One region of the Sinobacterium caligoides genome, then DNA from elsewhere that is predicted to be linked to it. Evidence: predicted binding sites of a transcription regulator. Region 1 holds the regulator's gene; each other region holds the start of a gene.
What was found. Region 1 encodes PhoB, which activates phosphate uptake and scavenging genes when phosphate is short. Its sites were predicted from a motif close to TGTCATAAANNTGTAACA; they were not measured.
Positions count from the first base shown of each region.

Region 2: the regulator PhoB is predicted to act here: its motif matches at 903-920, upstream of EDC56_RS15075 (TIGR00153 family protein).
Region 3: the regulator PhoB is predicted to act here: its motif matches at 1,257-1,274, upstream of EDC56_RS05075 (ethylbenzene dehydrogenase-related protein).
Region 4: the regulator PhoB is predicted to act here: its motif matches at 832-849, upstream of hexR (transcriptional regulator HexR).

Region 1 is NZ_RKHR01000003.1:381,999-384,205, reverse strand. It holds gene purU (formyltetrahydrofolate deformylase) at 1-765, shown strand, start outside; gene phoB (phosphate regulon transcriptional regulator PhoB) at 865-1,575, shown strand; gene phoR (phosphate regulon sensor histidine kinase PhoR) at 1,646-2,207, shown strand, end outside.
Region 2 is NZ_RKHR01000006.1:46,523-48,729, reverse strand. It holds gene EDC56_RS15080 (inorganic phosphate transporter) at 1-135, opposite strand, end outside; gene EDC56_RS15075 (TIGR00153 family protein) at 154-831, opposite strand; gene tfpB (type IV pilus assembly ATPase TfpB) at 1,023-2,207, shown strand, end outside.
Region 3 is NZ_RKHR01000003.1:1,136,265-1,138,471, reverse strand. It holds gene EDC56_RS05075 (ethylbenzene dehydrogenase-related protein) at 1-1,222, opposite strand, end outside; gene EDC56_RS05070 (lectin OAA family protein) at 1,453-2,207, opposite strand, start outside.
Region 4 is NZ_RKHR01000006.1:299,224-301,430, reverse strand. It holds gene EDC56_RS16260 (recombinase family protein) at 1-653, shown strand, start outside; gene hexR (transcriptional regulator HexR) at 947-1,810, shown strand; gene EDC56_RS16250 (response regulator) at 1,814-2,207, opposite strand, start outside.

The sequences.
Region 1 (2,207 bases):
TGGATGACAGAGGCTAACTACCACGCTGACCGGGATACCGGGCAGTTTTTCATGCACAGCGAGATCCTTGCCGATAGTTTGAATGTGAGTTACGACGAGTTTTATACACAATTTGCTGAGTTAGCAGATCGCTTCGATATGCAATGGCGTTGTAATGATTCTGATGTACGCAAGAAGGTGGTGTTGATGGCGAGCCATGCCTCGCATTGTTTGGCGGACATTTTACATCGCTGGGAGAGTGGGGAGCTAAATTGCGATATTGTGGCGGTGATTGCCAATCATGAGAATTTAAGAGCAATGGTGGAGTGGCATAAGATCCCTTACCATTACATTGACTTTAAAGGCCAAGAGAAGGCGGTTGCAAACGCACAAGTTGAGCAACAGTTGTCAACGCTAGATCCTGATGTGATTGTTTTAGCACGTTATATGCAGATAGTGCCACAAGCCTTGTGTCAGAAATACAGTGGCAAGATTATCAATATCCATCACAGTTTCTTACCTTCCTTTATTGGCGCTAACCCCTATCAAAAAGCCTTTGATAGGGGAGTAAAGCTGGTCGGTGCGACGTGTCATTATGTGACAGAGCAGCTCGATGAGGGGCCGATATTGGATCAAGATGTGATTCGCGTCAGCCATCGTGACAGTAAAGACGATATGGTTCGTCTAGGAAAGGATGTCGAGAGGCGAGTGTTAGCGCGAGGTTTACGGGCGCACTTAGAGGATAGGGCGATGATTCAGGGTAACAAAACTGTCATCTTCGATTGATCGTTCTGTAGGGCCTGTAACATAGCTGTCACACAGCTGTCGTTAAATAGTCCTATACGCTGCAGTACGATAACTGAGGCTACTAATTATGAGGACGCTATGAGTAACGCAAAAATATTGATTGTTGATGACGAAGCGGCCATTCGTGAGATGCTACGAATGAACTTAGAGTTTAGTGACTTCGAGTGTGTCGAAGCGGCAGATGCGATTGAAGCGCATAGCAAGATACTCGATGAGCAACCAGATCTTGTGTTGTTAGACTGGATGTTGCCTGGAACCAGTGGTATCGAGTTGGTGCGTCGCCTCAAGAAAGATGATGGTGTGGCGGATGTCCCTGTCATTATGCTGACCGCTAAGGCTGATGAAAGTAATAAGATCCAAGGTTTAGAGGGTGGGGTTGATGATTACATTACGAAACCTTTCTCCCCGCGGGAACTTATAGCGCGAGTGAATGCCGTTTTGCGGCGTAGTGGCGCGAGTAATGACAATGAGAAGATTGTTGTTGGCGAGCTGGTGATGGAGCCGGATAACCACCGGGTTTTATTGGCTGGTACGATGATTAATTTAGGTCCCACCGAATACCGCCTGTTGAATTACTTCATGACGCATCAGGATCGGGTCTATTCACGTGCACAGCTACTTGATCGCGTCTGGGGAGGTAATGTCTATGTTGAGGAGCGCACTGTCGATGTCCACATTAGACGTTTGCGTAAGGCGCTTCAGCTCGACAGCGGACAAGATTTCGGTGTCTATATTCAGACTGTTCGTGGAGCGGGTTACCGCTTCTCAGAGCAAGGTGTGACTGTTTGACCTTACTCAGCCTGCTTTCTTGGGGCTGAAGCTTATTAGAGCGACGTTAACCTCGTTAGATGGAATCCGTGTGAATTACCAACCTGCTTTCAACCGCGAGATTCTTCGCGTATTAATTTTCGTCCTGCCCATCTCTGCAGTAGGGGGCGCTATGGGATACATGTTGCCTGCCATGTTGACAGGGTGCCTTTGCTTTGTGGCTGATCACCTTTGGCGGATGCATCGTCTGCGCCGCTGGCTTGAAAATACAGCTGCTTTAACCGATCTCGCTGAAGCCGATAAGCGCGTCGGGATGGTTCGCGAAGTGGCGCTTGATTACAGCCGTTTACGCAGCCGTTATGAAGAGCAGCATCGACGTCTTGGTGCCGCTGAAACTTATCTTCAGGAGGCGGCTTCCTCACTTTCTGATGGCGTTATTGTCGTTGGTGGAGGGGGAGAGCTTACTTGGGCTAACGGTTCGGCGAAAAAGTTAATAGGCGTTTCTTTCCCTGGCCATTATAAGAAGTTGCTAGTGAATGTGATCGTCGATCAAAAGTTCATTGATTATTTTAATCAATGTGATTTCAGTGAACCACTAGAGATGGTCTCACCGACGACGCCGCATTTAACACTTTCGCTCAGTATGACTTTTT
Region 2 (2,207 bases), on a different contig from region 1:
GGTGAGTGCCTTCGAGCCTACCGAGGTGCCCATTGCGTTGGCGACGTCGTTAGCACCGACCCCCCAAGCCATAAAGAAGCCAAATACACAGGCGAGGGTAAGAAGAATCGTACCGTAGTTAGCGATAATATCCATGGTGGTAAACTCTGTTGATTAACGGGCAATTAGGATTTGAAGTCGGGCGCCGACACGCTGCGAGGAATCGGCGAGGTCGCCGATTAGCTCAATGATTTTGTAGAGAAACATGACACCGATGGGAGGGAGGTCATTCTCTACCTTGAACAAGCTGGCGCGAATGGCGACCTCGAGTTCGTCGGTCTCAGTCTCGAGGCGATCTAGTTCGCTGATTAGCGCTTCGACAGTCTCAAGTTCACGGCCACTGAAGCCGGTATCGAGCAGTTTATCGAGCTCGTCGATGGCCTTGACCGCCTGCGCCGAGGTAGCGATGGCCTTTTTAACATAGCTTTCCATGGCTGCTTTAATCGCCTGAGGGATCTCCATCTCGCGCCCGAGCATGAGGCCGGCGATGTCCTTGGCGTTGTTGGCAATCTTGTCCTGCATGGTGACCAGCTCTAGTAAGTCAGAGCGCGGTACGGGCAGAAAGAGGTTCTTTGGCAGATGTAAGCGAATTGAACGCTTCATGTCATCGGCTTCATTCTCTAGAATGCTAATCTGGTTCTGCTGCTTGGCGGCCTGCTCCCAATCACTGACCAGTACGGCGGCGATAAAGTGTTCGAGCTGAGCGGCACAAGCTTGTGCTTTGATCATATGGCGCTGAATAGGCTTGATCGGTGATTGACCAAACATGTTACCAAAGGGGATGCTGACCATTGTGGGGCTCCGATGTTATTGGAAGCGAAAAATGCAGAGTGTGCGTTAATCGGCCTATTGTCGGGCACAAATGTTACAGCATTGTGACAGTCTGTCATCTGGCTGTAATATTGGGCGGTTAGCTGGCGCTAAGTAAACGGCTGTTGATAGTTTTAAGCGAATGATTATAAACCTTAAGTGTGGGGCTGCGAGTGAAAGCAAACAATGTGACAGAAACATTACGGTACTCCGCTGACGGTCGTATTGTCGATCTACGCTCGTTACTCGACGGCTTGTTGGCGTCCGGTCAGCTGTCGGAGCGCGATCACGGGCGGCTGGTGATGGCGTCGCGTAGTGCTGAACAGGCGGCGATGCACCCGATTAATTTTATCGCATCACAGCAACTGAGTGACCAAACAAAAAAGCATAAGAAGATCGATGTTAGCTGTATGTTGCAGTGGCTGTCGGAGCAGTCGGGTCAGCCTTGCATGAGGATCGACCCGCTCAAGATTGATGTTGCGGCGGTCAGCGCGGTGATGTCATACGCTTTCGCGAGTCGTCACCAGATATTAGCGCTAGCTGTCGACAGTGATGAGGTCGTGGTCGCCTCGGCGCAGCCCTGGGTCAATAGCTGGGAGGCCGACCTCAGTCATGTTACTAGCCGCAACATTCGCCGTGTCATCGTCGATCCTGCCGATATTAAAAAATACCAGGTCGAGTTCTATACTCTTGCTCGCTCGATTAGCGGCGCCAGTAGCGAGGCAGGGCAGGCTGCGGGTTTGACCAACCTCGAGGCGATGTTGGAACTGGGGCAGATGAAAGACCCCGATGCCAATGACGAACATATCGTCAATATTGTCGACTGGCTACTGGGCTACGCCTTCAATCAGCGTGCCAGCGATATTCACATCGAGCCGCGACGGGAGAGGGGTAAGGTGCGTTTTCGCATCGATGGCGTGCTACATACGATCTATGAGTTTCCGGCGCAGGTGACGACGGCGGTGATTAGTCGTATTAAGATACTGGGGCGTCTCGATGTGGCTGAGAAGCGTCGACCGCAGGATGGGCGTTTGAAGACGCGCCGACCCGATGCCGGCGAGGTTGAGCTGCGTTTATCGACGCTGCCGACGGCGTTCGGTGAAAAGTTGGTGATGCGTATTTTCGATCCGACGGTGCTCAACCAGGGCTTCGATGAACTGGGCTTATTAAAGGAAGACCTTAATCGCTGGCAGCGATTGCTGGCCAGCCCTAATGGCATCATCCTTGTGACGGGTCCTACGGGCTCGGGTAAGACGACAACGCTATATAGCAGTCTGCGCCGGTTGGCGAGTGATGAGGTGAACCTGTGTACCATTGAGGACCCGATCGAGATGATCGAGCCGATGTTTAATCAGATG
Region 3 (2,207 bases), 750 kb from region 1:
CGATAGGCAGCCGTTTGGGGGTGATTCCCTCTGGGCTATACCATTGCCAATTCATCCGATAGACCCCCGACTCACTGGCGTCGGGATGATAGCCCGCGGTGTAGCGACGGAGTCCGGCGCGTAGGATGTCGGGGGGGCCGATATAGTTGTCGTCCATCAAACGCATATTGTTACTACGTACCGCCTTCCAATGCCACAGGTCGACAAGACCTTTTTCGACATAGTGATAACCTTTGCCCGACCAATTTTGTGGCTTGTCTTCGAGTGGCTTCGGCCCTAAATGCGCAGAGCCTGCGGCGGCAAAGTCGCAGTTGTTGGCTATCATCATGGCCAGCTTATCTTCGTAGTACTGCTGCTCATCGAAGTGTTGGAAGCCGTTTTCTTTTACCTGCCAGCCCTGTGCTGTCTTTTCCAGGGGGAGGTGTTGTAGGCTCTCCGTGGTGTCTGGCCATTGGATAAGAAAGAAGGCATCTTGGCCATTGTGCAGGGCCTTCACGGTGATAGGAGTTGTGCTCGCGCCTCTACTACCATGGCTATAGACGGTTAAGCTTTTCGCCTGCTGCCAGATGGCCTCGTCGGCCTTGCCATCGATGGTGATTGCGACATCCTCAGCAATGCGTTTAAATACTAAGGAGTGTGCCGATGTTGCTTTCAAGGTATAGCTGACAGCGATGATGGTGAGTGTCATCACGGACAAAATAATGACTTGTTTTTTTCTCAGCTGCATCAAGGGTGACAGTATGTGCTGTAGCGTGGAGCAGCCAAAGGTGAGCAGATACACGACGCCGTGGGCGAAGATATAGCCGATAAAAGCTAAGGCTAATAGATAATGAATCAATAGCAGGTCAATAGAGGCCAGTGCGATGTTTTCGCTATACAGCAGGCTGCCACTGATGATGCTGAGCACGCAGATGATGTACAGTAAACGGTTAATCAGTTTGTGGTACTTCTCTAACGTTGTTGCTGAGCTATTGCTTGGGCGGCTGATCAGCCGCTTGCTATAGCGTAAGTAGGCGTATACTACTGCGGTCAAGCTAAAGACTAGGCCTGAGAGAAAGTGCCAGCTGTGCATCTCCCCCTGTGGCAGCCAATCGCTGATAGCTAATAGATAGTCATGGTCTAAAATTGCGATACGTAAGCCGGTCAGCAAGCTGATCAAAATACATGTGATTGCAACAAGGTGTAATACGGCCCAAAGCGATTTATTATTATTGATCATCATACCTCCTGAATATGGCACAACGATAACAAGCGAATGCTAATTTTTTATGACGATAACGCTACAGTAATGAAAATAGGGCGCAACACGGTGTGTTAATGATTATCCCGATGAATAGTAAAGCTGAAGAGACAGGGAGTGGGAGAGGGTAGGGAAGAGAATAGAAGGTAAGAAGATAAGGGGACGCTTGCGGCAAGCCTTGCCGGTGATGGTCACCAGCAAGGCGACTCAGTTTAGGCGGGCTCGGTTTCGCCGACTACCGATGCGGATATAGCAATGCTACCCTCGTTGAGGTAGGTCATTTCGCCGCTTAAGGTCTCGCCTTGATCATCCGTCAGCAGGGATAACGCGGTTACTGGTTGGTTATTACGATAACCAATGACCCAGATCCCTGCGGGCTGCCATGGAGCACTACTACCGCCCCATTGATTTTGCACTTTGTAGTTATTGGCGCCAATTAAGCTCGCCTTGAAGCCGATAGCCCCCTCGTTCGCGTAGGTCATCGTGCCGGTCAGTGTCTTACCGTTGTCGTTGGACTGAACGTCGATCGCAATGACGGCTTGGTCTAGGCGAGAACCAAGCACCCAGGTGCCTCCTTCGCGCCAGGGCTCCTGGCTGCCGCCCCACTGATTGACGACCGTAAATGCTTCGCCGGGTGCTCGGCTCGCGTTAAAGCCAATAGCACCTTCGGATTCATAGGTGGTCGTACCTGAAAGCGTGTTGCCACCATCCGTAGATTTGACACTTAAGGCAATAATACTTTGATCAGCGCGAAAGCCGAGTATCCATTGGCCTGCATCATGCCACTGAGCATCACTACCGCCCCACTGGTTTTCGACGCGATAGTTGTTGCAGCCATGGCGTGTTGCCCTGACTGAGATAACCCCCTCGCCTTCATAACTCATCGTGCCCTTGAGTGTCTTACCACCATCAAATGATTGCAGGTCAACGGCAATAGGATTTTGATTATCACGCGAACCTATAATCC
Region 4 (2,207 bases), on a different contig from region 1:
AAGAACAATATAGTCTCATACAACATAGACTGAAAACGAATAAAGAGAAAACCACACAGACGTCTAATAGCTACTTATTTTCAGGCCTAAAACTGTTAAAATGTAAACACTGCAACAACTACATAACATTAGCAGCAAAAGGAAAAAATAATCGTGGCAGGCTTTGCTGTAGAAACCGAGGTCAGGGTCATCACAGCATGTCGCTACCTCGGTCCATCAATGTCGACAATGCTGAGCAAGCAATGTTTAATTTTATTAAAGACATCGAACCTAGCGGGTTATTAGAAAATAATAAAAACGACAAGAAAAAAGAGATCGATGAAGCAAGAAGAATTATCGCCCGCCTTAGTAGCGCAATCAGTGGTGGTGGCGATCTAGAAACAACCAGAGATCAGCTAAAAGAATACAAAAAATTATTGGATAAATTACTCGGCGAAAATGACGAGATACACTACAAAAAATACAAGATTGAAAAATCGATTTCAAGCTTAAAAAAAATTCAAGATAGTAAAAATATTACACTTGAAGATTACCGAGAATTTCTCGCTAACGGCGTTGAAGAAGTCACCCTTGAATGGCTAGATCAAGACAGTGCTGAAATGCGCATCATGCTGCTATCCAGCAAGCAAAACGTCATCAAAATTAGCCTATAAGGGAGTGCTGAACGAAAATCGTACAATTATTCTGCTAACGCATCTAGATAACCACTCCTCTCAATCTAAACTCATATCCAGTAATAACTATTATTAGTTTAATTAACAACAAGATAGCGAAGAAGAAAAATACGCAAGCATACACTTTATTAAAATAAACTACCTCGTAACGGTTGTTTTTTGTACATTTACGACAAGATTGATGGAAAAAGTGCTTACGCCACAAGCAAAGGTATATACTGCTAAAATGCAATTCCGTCCCTCCAATGCGATCAACAAGTAACGGTAACCCTGTGAAAACAACCAACCTTTTGCATATGATCGACAGCAATATGAGCAATATGCGACGCTCAGAACGCAAAGTCGCCGAGTATGTCTTGTCACAACCGCACGACATTATTCACATGCGCATCGTCGACCTGGCACAAGAGGCCCATGTCAGCGAACCTACCGTGGTACGCTTCTGTCGCGCCATCGGCTGTGATGGTTTTCAGAGTTTCAAGCTGACACTCGCCCAACAGCTTGCCGCCGCTCCTAGCTTTGTCGAATATACGATTGACGAATACGACTCGGTGATGAACTACTCCACCAAGGTCATTGACGCCACCATAGAGACACTCACCCGCGTGCGCGACGCCCTAGATCCCGAGGCACTCGAGCAGGCGGTGATTGCCCTGAGCGGTGCTAATCGTGTTGATTTCTATGGTTTTGGCGGCTCCTCTTCCGTCGCGATGGATGCACAGCATAAATTCTTCCGCCTACAAATGATCTCTGCCGCCTACTCCGACGCCCACATTCAGACCATGGCTGCACTCAGCCTAAATAAAGGCGACATCGTCGTGGCGATTTCACAGACCGGCCGCACGCAAACCCTACTCGACTCCATGAGTTTGGCGCAGGATGCTGGTGCCCTGGTGATCTCGCTCTCACCCAGTGGTACCCCGGTCTCAAGCAAGGCCGATATTCCCATCTTCATCGATGTCGATGAGGATACTGAGATATTCACCCCCATTTCCTCACGCATCGCCCACCTCTCTATCATCGACATTCTCGCCGTCGGCGTCGCCAACTCACGCGGCGATGAGCTGACAGAACACCTGAGGAAAATAAAGCGTGGCCTGCAACCACTGCGGATCAAGAACAAACTCTATCGCTAGCCCTCAACGCCGATAGTCGGCTAGCGCTGCGGTGAACTGCTGCAGCAAGTGCTGCAACTGTTGTAATTGCCGTGCCGATAGCGCCTGATCAAGGCAGCAATACTCCAGTTGTTGCGCCAACGTCACCAGCTCATCGGCGCCATAGTTCGCTACCGATGACTTCAGTGAGTGCAGCAGACGCTGCAACAGCGCCCGATCATCGCACCGATGTGCCAGTAGCAACTCCTGAATTAGCAGCTCGAGGCTAGCGAGCGTGGTCCGCCGCAACAGCTCAAAGCGCGCCACTCCCAATCGATCGTATAGACCACCGATTCGTTGCCCACTAGCAAGCACCGCATGGCAATGAGGCCGCTGCACATACGTCGTCATATCAGCACTAACCGAGGCCTCGCCAGAG